Regions from separate parts of the Thermanaerovibrio velox DSM 12556 genome, predicted to be linked through region 1. Evidence: riboswitches for the same ligand, from Rfam matches in the RefSeq annotation. Region 1 holds a riboswitch; the other holds the start of a gene.

Evidence for each region. A riboswitch is a leader RNA that binds a small molecule or an ion and turns the genes downstream of it on or off. The one in region 1 is predicted to bind thiamine pyrophosphate.
Region 2: linked by a shared signal. The riboswitch ahead of thiD (bifunctional hydroxymethylpyrimidine kinase/phosphomethylpyrimidine kinase) and the one ahead of thiT (energy-coupled thiamine transporter ThiT) in region 1 are both predicted to bind thiamine pyrophosphate.

What each region holds. Positions count from the first base shown of each region.
Region 1 is NZ_CM001377.1:1,560,931-1,566,350, forward strand. Features, by position in the region: gene THEVEDRAFT_RS09215 (formyltransferase) at 1-8, shown strand, start outside; partial or broken gene THEVEDRAFT_RS10150 (NAD-dependent epimerase/dehydratase family protein) at 107-559, shown strand; gene THEVEDRAFT_RS10155 (GDP-mannose 4,6-dehydratase) at 633-1,049, shown strand; gene THEVEDRAFT_RS07520 (polysaccharide deacetylase family protein) at 1,057-1,947, shown strand; gene THEVEDRAFT_RS07525 (UDP-glucose dehydrogenase family protein) at 2,054-3,376, shown strand; TPP riboswitch at 3,416-3,522, shown strand; gene thiT (energy-coupled thiamine transporter ThiT) at 3,628-4,137, shown strand; gene pssA (CDP-diacylglycerol--serine O-phosphatidyltransferase) at 4,238-4,960, opposite strand; gene THEVEDRAFT_RS07540 (phosphatidylserine decarboxylase) at 4,957-5,420, opposite strand, start outside.
Region 2 is NZ_CM001377.1:128,716-134,135, forward strand. Features, by position in the region: gene thiW (energy coupling factor transporter S component ThiW) at 1-58, opposite strand, end outside; gene thiE (thiamine phosphate synthase) at 97-741, opposite strand; gene THEVEDRAFT_RS00580 (hydroxyethylthiazole kinase) at 735-1,589, opposite strand; gene thiD (bifunctional hydroxymethylpyrimidine kinase/phosphomethylpyrimidine kinase) at 1,535-2,353, opposite strand; TPP riboswitch at 2,477-2,582, opposite strand; gene gmd (GDP-mannose 4,6-dehydratase) at 2,777-3,886, shown strand; gene fcl (GDP-L-fucose synthase) at 3,883-4,839, shown strand; gene THEVEDRAFT_RS09075 (hypothetical protein) at 4,836-5,192, shown strand; gene THEVEDRAFT_RS09080 (glycosyltransferase family 10 domain-containing protein) at 5,207-5,420, shown strand, end outside.

The sequences.
Region 1 (5,420 bases):
GTGATTAAAATAACTATATCTGATTCGGAAAGGATATGATGTCTTAGTGACTAACCTGTTGATCCTCGGCGCCAACGGCTTCATCGGCAGCCACCTGTGCGAGAAAGTGCTGGAGCACACCGACTGGGGGATACTGGCCCTGGACATAAGGCATGACAACCTGGAGCATCTGATGGGCAACCCCCGTTTCCGTTTTCAAGAGGCCCCCATGTCCAAGGCCTGGGATTGGATACAAGAGGGCATAAAGGACAGCTTTGCGGTGGTCCCCCTGGCAGGCATAGCAAGGCCCGCCATGTACATAGAGGATCCCCTCTTCACCTACGAGCTGGACTTCGAGGAGAACCTCAAGGTGGTAAGGGCCTGTGCGGAGGCAAAGCGGTGGGTCGTGTTCCCCTCCACCTCGGAGGTGTACGGCATGTCCCCGGACCCGGAGCTGAATGAGGACGAGAGCCCCCTGGTCCTGGGTCCCATACGGAACGTGCGTTGGATATACAGCTGCAGCAAGCAGATGATGGACCGGGTGATCTGGGCGCTCGGGCAGTCCAAGGGGCTTCCGTTCACCCTGTTCAGGCCCTTCAACTGGATAGGCCCAAGGCAGGACGATCCTCGCACCCCCAACGGGCAACCGGCTGGTGCCCCAGCTCCTGGGCAACCTCATGCGCCGGGAACCCTTGAGGCTGGTGAACGGAGGCACCCAGCGCAGGAGCTTCACCGACATCGAGGAAGGGGTAATGGGGATAATGGCCATACTGAAGCAGCCGGAGGCCTCGGTGGGGGAGATATTCAACCTGGGCAACCCCAAGAACAACCACTCGGTGCGGGAGGTGGCGGAGGCCCTGCGGCAGGAGGTCTCAAGGGTCAAGGGCTACGAGGACGTCCTGGAGGTGCCGATAGTGGAGGTTTCCGGGGAGGAGCACTACGGCAAGGGCTACGAGGACGTCAAGGACCGCCTCCCCAGCATAGCCAAGGCGGTGAACAAACTCCACTGGGAGCCCAAGCTCTCCCTTAGGGACACCCTGAGGAAGACGGTGGACTACTACCTGAGGTGATGCGCCGATGAAGGTACTGGCCCTAAAGGTGGACGTGGACACCCTCCGGGGTCACCGGGAGGGGGTTTTGAACCTCCTCAACCTGTTCGACAGGCTGTCCGTGAAGGCCAGCTTCTTCTTCAGCATGGGACCGGACAACTCCGGGAAGGCCATAGTGAGGATCTTCCGCAAGGGTTTCATATCCAAGATGCTGAGGACCAAGGCCCCTTCCACCTACGGCCTCAAAACCCTGTTCTACGGAACCCTCATAAAGGCCCCCATGATCGCCCAGTCGTTCCCGGGACTCCTCAAGGAGACGGTGGTAAGGGGGCATGACTTCGGCATCCACGCCTGGGACCACGTGAAGTGGCAGGACGGGCTAAACAAGATGCCGGTTACCACCATAGAGGCGGAGCTCAAGAGGGCCTTCGATCTCTTCTACCAGTACACGGGCCGGCGCCCCAAGGCCTTCGCCGCCCCGGGGTGGCAGATCAACATCGATGCGATGATGGTGCTGGACTCCTTGGGACTGGACTACACCAGCAACACCCGGGGGCTTTTCCCCTACATACCCCGGTTCGGCAGGAAACTGTTCAGCACCGTGGAGATCCCCACCACCATGCCCACCATGGACGAGATAATGGGGACCAACGGCCTTAGGGGCAGCGCCATGGCCCAGCACCTGCTGGGCTGTCTAAAGGAAGGGCTCAACGTGTTCACCCTGCACGCGGAGATGGAGGGGCTGTCCCAGATACATGTGTTCGAGGAGTTCTTGAGGGGTGCCTTGGATCAGGGGGTGCGGTGTGTTCCCCTGTCGTTCGTATCGAAGATGACCCGGGACGAGCTTCCCCGGTGCCAGGTGGCGGATGGTACAGTGGAGGGCCGAGCGGGGACCCTGGCGGTTCAGAAGACCGATTAACCAGCTCCCCACTCCCAAGACCCGGCAGCGGCGAAGGGACCGGGATCAGGCTTAAAATCAAAAGGCTTGGGGCGCAAGGCCCCGGCCACACGGAGGTAAGCAGCTCATGAGGATATCTGTTATAGGCACCGGCTACGTGGGGCTGGTGACCGGAGCGTGCCTTGCGGGGTACGGCAACCACGTGACCTGCGTGGACGTGGATCAGGAGAAGATAGCATCCCTAAACCAGGACCGGGTTCCCTTCTTCGAGCCCGGGCTGGAGGAGATAATAAAGAGCAACCGCACCGCCGGCAGGCTTCACTTCACCACCAGCCTTGAGGAGGGCATAAAGGGCTCCAAGGTTTGCTTCATAACCGTGGGGACCCCGTCGGACGTGGACGGCAGCGCGGACCTGCAGTACGTCCTTCAGGTGGCAAGGGAGATAGGCAGGCACATGGAGGATCCCATGGTGGTGGTCACCAAGTCCACCGTTCCGGTGGGGACCGCCGACAAGGTGAGGTCCGCGGTGGCGGAGGAGCTGAAGGCCCGGGGGGGGCAGATAAATTTCTTCGTGGCCTCCAACCCGGAGTTCCTGCGCGAAGGAGCGGCGGTATCGGACTTCATGAACCCCGACAGGGTGGTCATAGGCACCGATTCGAAAGAGGCGGAGGAGATCCTAAAGGAGTTGTACTCCTTCCTTCCCCCCGAGAAGGTGCTCTGCATGGACATAAGGTCCTCGGAGATGACCAAGTACGCCGCCAACGCCCTGCTGGCCACCAAGATATCCTTCATGAACGAGATGGCCCGCATATGCGAGCTCGTGGGGGCGGACGTGGAGCGGGTTCGTCTCGGCATAGGCTCCGACTCCCGCATAGGCTACGCCTTCATATCCCCCGGCTGCGGCTACGGGGGATCCTGCTTCCCCAAGGACGTGAGGGCCTTAAGACACACCGCGTTGAGGCACGGATACTCCCCCAGGATACTACAGGCGGTGGAGGACGTTAACGAGGCCCAGAAGCACCTGATCTTCCAAAAGGTGCTTCGCCACTTCGGGCAGGACATATCGGGGCTCACCTTCGCCATCTGGGGACTGTCCTTCAAACCCAACACGTCGGACATGAGGGAGGCTTCCTCGCTGGTGCTCATACAGGACCTGCTCGGCGCCGGGGCCTCCGTAAGGGTCCACGACCCCAAGGCCATGGAGGAGGCCAAGCACATCCTGGCGGGCCGAAACGGGGTCACCTTCGTGGAGGATCAGTACGAGGCCCTCAAAGGGACATCCGCGTTGGCCCTGGTCACCGAATGGGACATGTACAAGCAGCCGGACTTCCAGCGAATCAAGGAGGAGATGCTGAGCCCCGTCATCTTCGACGGCCGCAACCAGTACTCCCCTAACGAGATGAGGCGTCTGGGCTTCACTTACTACGGTATAGGACGCCCCAACGCTTGAAACCCTTGACCAAAGGGGTCCTATGGGTTTAAATCTTCTACGAAGCATCGGGGGAGCCAAAGGGCTGAGAGGGGGGCTGAAGGGTCCCCGACCCCTAGAACCTGACCCGGGTAATGCCGGCGAAGGGAAGGTGCCGAACCCTTGAAAACCCCAAGGAGCTGACGCCGTCCCCGATGCGGGGACGGCTTTTTTCCGTCCCCGGGGCAGTACCGGTTCTGGTATGAGCTTGAAAGGACAGGAGGAGATGTGCTTTGGAAAGCCGTGCTGTTAAGGTCATCACGGAGGGGGCGTTGGCGGCGGGGATGTCGGTGGCCCTGTCGTTCCTCAAGGTGTTCCAGATGCCCCAGGGGGGCTCCATAACCCTTGAGATGGTGCCCATACTGGCCTTCGCGGCCCTGAGGGGGGTGAGGGCCGGAGCCCTATGCGGCGCCGCTTCGGGGCTGCTCCAGATGATGCTGCAGGGATACGTGGTGAACCCCTTGCAAGCGGTGCTGGACTATCCCCTGGCCTTCGGGATCCTAGGAGCCGCGGGGCTCAAGGACCGGGGCTTGGGGCTTATCCTCTCCATGGCCCTGGCGGGGCTCCTGAGGCTCGGGTGCCACGTGCTGTCCGGGGTGCTGTTCTTCGCCTCCTTCGCGCCCAAGGGGGCCAACGTGTGGGCCTATTCGCTCACCTACAACGCCACCTTCCTGGTGCCATCCCTTGCCATATCCATGGCCCTGGCAATACCGCTCGCGAGAAGGCTGAAGAACAGGGTTTAGGGGATCAAAACGAGGACCCGGTTCATACGGGAGGGCCTACAGTTCCACGCCACGAAAGAGGGGCGCCCGCAGGGGCGCCCCTCTTTGACGTATCTCGCAATCAAATCTCGTTCTTCGCCGTCCTGGAACCGGTGAGCCAAGCCCCCCAGTCGAACCGCAAGAGCCCGCTCAGCACGTACGTAAGGCACATTCCCAAGGGGGCCTTCTCCCTCAGAACCAACGCCATGCCCCCCAGGAGGCCCAGCAGCAAAAGGGCCCTCACCCTGTTGAGGTTCCCCCGGTGGACCTTCTTGAGGTTGCCGTAGGGTACGCTGGATATCATGAGCCCCCCAAGGGCCGCCATGGCCAAGGAGGCAGACCACCAGGGCAGGTTCACTCCCCCCATTATGAAGGACACCAACGTAAGCCCCGCGGCGGGGATCGGAAGCCCCTGAAAGGGCCCCACCACGTGGGTCACGTTAAACCTGGCGAGCCTCAAAACCCCGCAGAGGGTGAAGAAGGCGCCGCTAAGCACCCCCAAGAGCCCCCCCTCAAGACCAACGTAGGCCCCGTAGGCCATGAAGGCCGGGACCGCTCCAAAGCTTATGGCGTCCGCCAGGCTGTCCAGCTCAACCCCGAAGTCGCTGCTGCCCCCAAGCATGCGGGCAACCCGCCCGTCCATGTAGTCGAACACCACCGCAGCGCACACCAGCCAGGCGGCAGGCAGGAACCTGTCGTAGTAGGTGAGCGCCAAGGCCATGAAGCCGCAGAGCACGCTGCCGCTGGTTATCATGTTCGGCACTATCTTGCGGAACGGAAGGTCCTTCCTCAACCTGCGTTTCATCTTCTCACCACTCCCACCGGGGTCTCTCCGGCCTTCACCCTCTGCCCCAGCTTCACCAAAGGCTCCACCGAGGGCGGCAGGTAAAGGTCCACCTTGCTCCCCAACTTTATCATACCATAACGATCCCCCCGGGAGAAACGAGAGCCAACGGGTGCCCATGCCACTATGCGCCTTGCCAGCAGACCCGCTATCTGCACCAGCATGGCATCCCCGTGGGGGGTCCTCACCCCCACGTAAAGCCTCTCGTTGTTCTCAGAGGCCTTGGGCTCGAAGGCCAGCCACTTCCGCCCCGGCACGTAGCGAAGGTGGAACACCTCCCCCTCAAAGGGCATCCGGTTCACGTGGACGTCCAGGGGGCTCATGAATATGCCCACCTTGGTGGAAGGCCCCACCACGGGGTCGTTAACCTGTTCCAGCTCCACCACCTTCCCGTCCGCGGGGCTCACCCAGAGGGCGGGGT
Region 2 (5,420 bases), 450 kb from region 1:
CTATCCCCACCATCAGCCCCGCAAGGGCTAGCTTCTTCGTCGTTTCATGGATCATCATGTCCCGTCCCTCCTCGCAATACACCGATCTTGCCGGCCTCAGCGGTGCCCCAGGACCTCAAGGGCCCCCGCTATGGCCTCTCCCCTCATGCCGCCGGCACCGAAGAGCCCGCCGCACATGGCTATCCCAGCGATGCCCGTTCCCTCGAGGGCTCGCAAGTTATCCTCGTTTATCCCCCCTATGGCCACGCAGGGGATCCTAACCGCCCTGGCCACCCGGGCTATCCCCGAGGGGCCTATTAGCACCGTGTCGTTCTTGGTGGAAGATGGGAATGCGGCGCCGGATCCGATGTAGGACGCCCCGTCCGCCTCTGCCCTTGCGGCCTCCTCCGGGGTCCTCGCGGTGGCCCCTATGATGAAGCCTTCCGGGGCTATCCGCCGGGCCTCCCCTATGGGGATGTCCCTATGCCCCAGGTGTACCCCGTGGGCCTTGGCCGCCAGCGCCACGTCCAACCGGTCGTTCACCAGGATCAGGCACCCGAAGGGACCGCACGCCTCCACCAGATCCCGGGCGATCCGGTACATGTCCATCCCGTCAAACCCCTTGCATCGAAGCTGGAGCGCCTTAACCCCCTTGGCGGCCCCGAGGGCCCCAAGGCGTACCAGCTCTTCCGCCCCCCCTAGGGACGAGTCAAGGATCCCGTAGACCGCAAGCCGCCTCCCAAGGTCGCCGCGGTTCAGCATTCCACCACCTCCAGACAGTCGAAGACATCCCCCATGGGCCTCTTCCGGCAAAGGGAGAGAAAGTCCAGCACGTGCCCTAGGAACCCCTCGGGGCCCAGATCTGGATCCTTCGCCTCAGCCCAAATGGCGGCCCCCTTTAACAGCCCACATCCCCATATGGCCGCCCTGTGGGGTTCAACGCCAGCTCCCATGGCACAGGCCATGATGGATCCAAGGGCACAGCCAAGGCCCGGCACCGCGGCCCCCATGGGGCTGCCTCCGGTTATTGCCGTGGCCCTCCCGTCAAATGCCACCAGGTCCACCCGGCCGGTGGCCACCACGCAGCACCGGAGCTTCTCCGACAGCCCCAAAGCCAGCTTCGCCACCTCCCGGGGCTCCATCTCACCTAGCGCCCCCGCGTCAACCCCAGAGGCCTCCAAACACCTTCTCCACGCCAGGGAAATGACCTCCCCGTAGTTCCCCTTGACCAAATGGGGCCCCATGCCGCATATGCTAAGCCCCCGACGGAGCCGGCCCTCGAAGGAGGAGCACCCCACCGGGTCCAGGAGAAACGGTTTACCCTGGGCGGAGAACAGCTTGGCCATGAGGTCATATGCCCGTTCGGACTGTTCGCCGGGGGTGCCTAGGTTGATAACCCCCGCCTGGGCCATGGCGGAGGCCTCCGGCAGCTCAGACGGGAGATCCGTCATTATGGCCCTCCCGTTGAGGGCGTAACAGGCCTTCGCCTGCAGCGTGCAGGCAACCCGGTTGGTGACGTGATGGACCAAGGGGGACCGTCTGGCTGCCTCTTGGGCTATTCGCTGGATCTCCCGGCCGTCCATGGCATCCTCACATGGTGCCCCAGGCACCCGTGTCCCTTCCCAAGGGCGGCGCCGGACAGTATCGCGTTCCTAACGAACTCCCTACCCCTGGTCACCGCGGTCTTCATGTCGCTACCCGCCGCAAGCTCCGCCGCGATGGCGCTGCTCAAGGCGCAGCCGGTCCCGTGGTCGTTAACGGTGTCTATGCGCAGGTCCTCGAAGAGCACCTCCTCCTGAGATGTCACCAGCACGTCCAGTATCCGGTCCCCGTTTAGATGACCCCCCTTGAGCAGGACCCCCCTTGCCCCCAGCTCCAGAAGGCGCGATGCCGCCTCGGGCATCTCCCGGGCCGTGAGGCTTCCCTTAGGGAGGTTCAGCAGCCGCTCCCCCTCCGGAAGGTTCGGGGTTATGAGCTCCGCCATGGGGATGAGACACCCCTTGAGGGCCTCCTGGGCCCCTTCCTCCATGAGGCTGTGCCCGCTCTGGGAAACCATCACCGGGTCCAGCACTATGGGCCCCCTGAAACCAAGGAGTTCCTCCGCCACCGCCTCTATGATCCCCTTGGATGAGAGCATGCCTATCTTCACCGCCCCCACCGGGAAGTCGTCCAGCACGGCCCGGATCTGCTCCCTTACGGATTTCTCCGACAGGTTCTCCACGTGGAACACCCCGGTGGAGTTCTGGGCGGTCACCGCGGTTACGACGCAGGTTCCGAAAACCCCAAGGGACATGAAGGTCTTAAGGTCCCCCTGGATGCCCGCCCCGCCGCCGGAGTCGCTTCCCGCTATGGTCAAAGCCGTTCCCCTGTACAACTCAAGGCTCCCCCCTTCAGAGAGATTTGCGCCCTAGCTCCCGGGGGACCTGATTGAAAGGCTGGATATGCCATTGGAGGCTGAAGAGGATGGATAAAGGGGCTGCAACACCCCAGCGTGTGAAACACTAAATCCTTCGCTCCCTACGCCGGCATTACCCGGATCAGGTTCATGGGGTCGAGGGCCCTTGCCCTCCTCTCAGCCCCTTGGGGCTCCCCCGGAAAGCTTGCGTCTTAGTGAGAATGAAAGCTCTTCTGCTCATGTAAATTAATACCCCTTAAGGAGTCTAAGGTCAAGGCCCCGGGCCCCGTTCATTCCGATCCCCCTTTTTGCCGCTTTTTCCCGTTGGACAGGGGCTTCGTGGGTATGGACTTGCCCTCCCCACAGGACGTATCATGAGAGAGACTTTAGCAGGAAATTGGAGTGTGGACATTGAACCCTAAGAAGGCTTTGATAACCGGTATAACCGGGCAGGATGGGGCGTACCTGGCGGAGTTCCTCCTCTCCAAGGGGTACCAGGTGCACGGGATCAAACGCCGGTCATCCCTCTTCAACACCGCGAGGATAGACCACCTCTACGAGGATCCCCACGTGGAGAACCGGAATCTCATCCTTCACTACGGGGACCTCACCGATTCTTCCAGCATAATAAGGGTCCTTCAGGAGGTGCAGCCCCATGAGATATACAACCTGGGGGCCCAGAGCCACGTGAAGGTCTCCTTTGAGACCCCGGAGTACACCGCCAACGGCGACGGCATAGGGGTGTTAAGGATACTGGAGGCCATGAGGATACTGGGCATGGAGCGCTCGTGCCGCTTTTACCAGGCCTCCACGAGCGAGCTTTATGGCAAGGCCTGTGAGGTCCCCCAGAGGGAGACCACCCCGTTTTACCCCCGGAGCCCCTATGGGGTGGCCAAGCTTTACGGGTACTGGATAACCGTGAACTACCGGGAGGCCTACGGTATCTTCGCGTGCAACGGGATCCTGTTCAATCACGAATCCCCCTTGAGGGGAGAGACCTTCGTGACCAGGAAGATAACCCGGGGGGCGGCGAGGATAGCCCTTGGGCTCGAGGAGAAGCTGTACCTTGGTAACCTGGAGGCCAAACGGGACTGGGGGCACGCCAGGGACTACGTGGAGGCCATGTGGCTCATGCTCCAGCAGGACCGGCCGGATGATTACGTCATAGCCACCGGTAAGACCTATACGGTTAGGGAGTTCGCCACCCTTGCGTTCGCCGAGGCGGGTATACCCCTAAAGTGGGAGGGCCGGGGCCCGGAGGAGAAGGGGGTTCACGCCAAGACCGGCAGGGTCCTGGTGGAGGTGGATCCAAGGTACTTCCGTCCCACCGAGGTGGACATCCTCCAGGGGGATCCGTCAAAGGCCATGCGGGTCCTTGGATGGCGTCCCCGTACGACCCTTGAGGAGCTCGTCCGGGAGATGGTGGCCCATGACATGGAGGCCGCCCGGCGGGACTTGGTGTGCCGGGACGCGGGCTACTCGGTGAGGCGTTCCGCGGAGGACGTGCTGTGATCGGCTCGAGGATACCGGAACCCATATTCGTGGCAGGCCACCGGGGGTTGGTGGGCTCCGCCATAGTCAGGGCCCTTGCCGCAAGGGGGTACGAGCAGATAATCACCGCAACCCGGGAGGAGCTGGACCTCACAGACCAGGGGGAGGTAAGGCGATTCTTGGAGGCCCAGAGGCCCGCATCGGTCTTCCTGGCCGCCGCCAAGGTTGGGGGTATAATGGCCAACGCCACCCATCCCGCGGAGTTCATATATGAGAACCTGGCCATTGAGGTAAACGTGATCCACCAGGCCTGGGAGGCGGGGGTGAAGAAGCTGCTGTTCCTGGGCAGCTCCTGCATATACCCAAGGCTTGCCCCACAGCCCATCAAGGAGGAGTACCTGCTGACAGGCCCCCTGGAGACCACCAACGAGGCTTATGCGGTGGCCAAGATAGCGGGGCTTAAGATGTGCGAGTACTATAACCGGCAGTACCGGGTGCCCTTCATATCCGTCATGCCCACTAACCTCTACGGACCGGGGGATAACTTCGACCTTGAGACCTCCCACGTGCTCCCCGCCATGATAAGACGGTTCCACGAGGCCAAGGAGTCGGGGCTGACAGAGGTGGTCCTGTGGGGGACCGGCAATCCCAGGAGGGAGTTCCTGCACGTGGATGACCTGGCCGGGGCATGTGTGTTTTTGATGGAAAGGTACGAGGCCCCAGAGACGGTGAACGTGGGTTCCGGGGAGGACATCCCCATATCAGAGCTGGCGGAGATGGTGAAGCGGGTGGTGGGCTTTAGGGGGGCCATATGGTGGGATACCTCCAAGCCGGACGGCACGCCCCGTAAGCTGCTGGACGTGTCCAAGATCCGATCCATGGGTTGGGAACCGTCGATAAAACTTGAAGATGGCCTGAGGGACACCTACAGCTGGTTCTTGGAGAACATCCACGTGATACGGGGGCGCCGATGATGATAGTAAAAGTCAGCACTCAGTTCCCAGACTGGCCCCTGGGGCTTCAAAGTCCATCGGGGCTTTGTGAGTGGGATGGGGTTAAGTTCTTCATAGACGACGACACCTCCGAGGCGGATGCTTGGGTGGTTTTCGATAACGTTAAATCCACATGTTCCGCCCTGTGCCCCCCGGATAGGGTGGTCCTGGTTACCTTTGACGCCCCCGGCGATAAAGTCCTACACCCCCGCGTACGTCAGGCAGTTCTCCCGGGTGGTCACGTGTCATCCGATCGAGCATCCCGGGGTCATCCGCTGGCAGCAGAGCCTCCCCTGGCATTACGGACGCAACCTGGCCGGGGAGGGGACGGATAGGTTCGTTGAGAGCTATGACTCCCTGGTGGCGGACGATCCCTTCCAGGCGAAGGAGAGGCGGGCCTCGGTGGTATGTTCCGCCAAGAGGAGCAGGGATTGCCACAGGGCGAGACACCATTTCGTGTCGCTCCTGGAGGGGGCGGGGGGTAGAGGGGCTGGAATTCTTCGGCCGGGGGCGTCCCGTGGAGGTTTCTTGCAAGAGGGACGCCATACGCCCCTATCGGTACC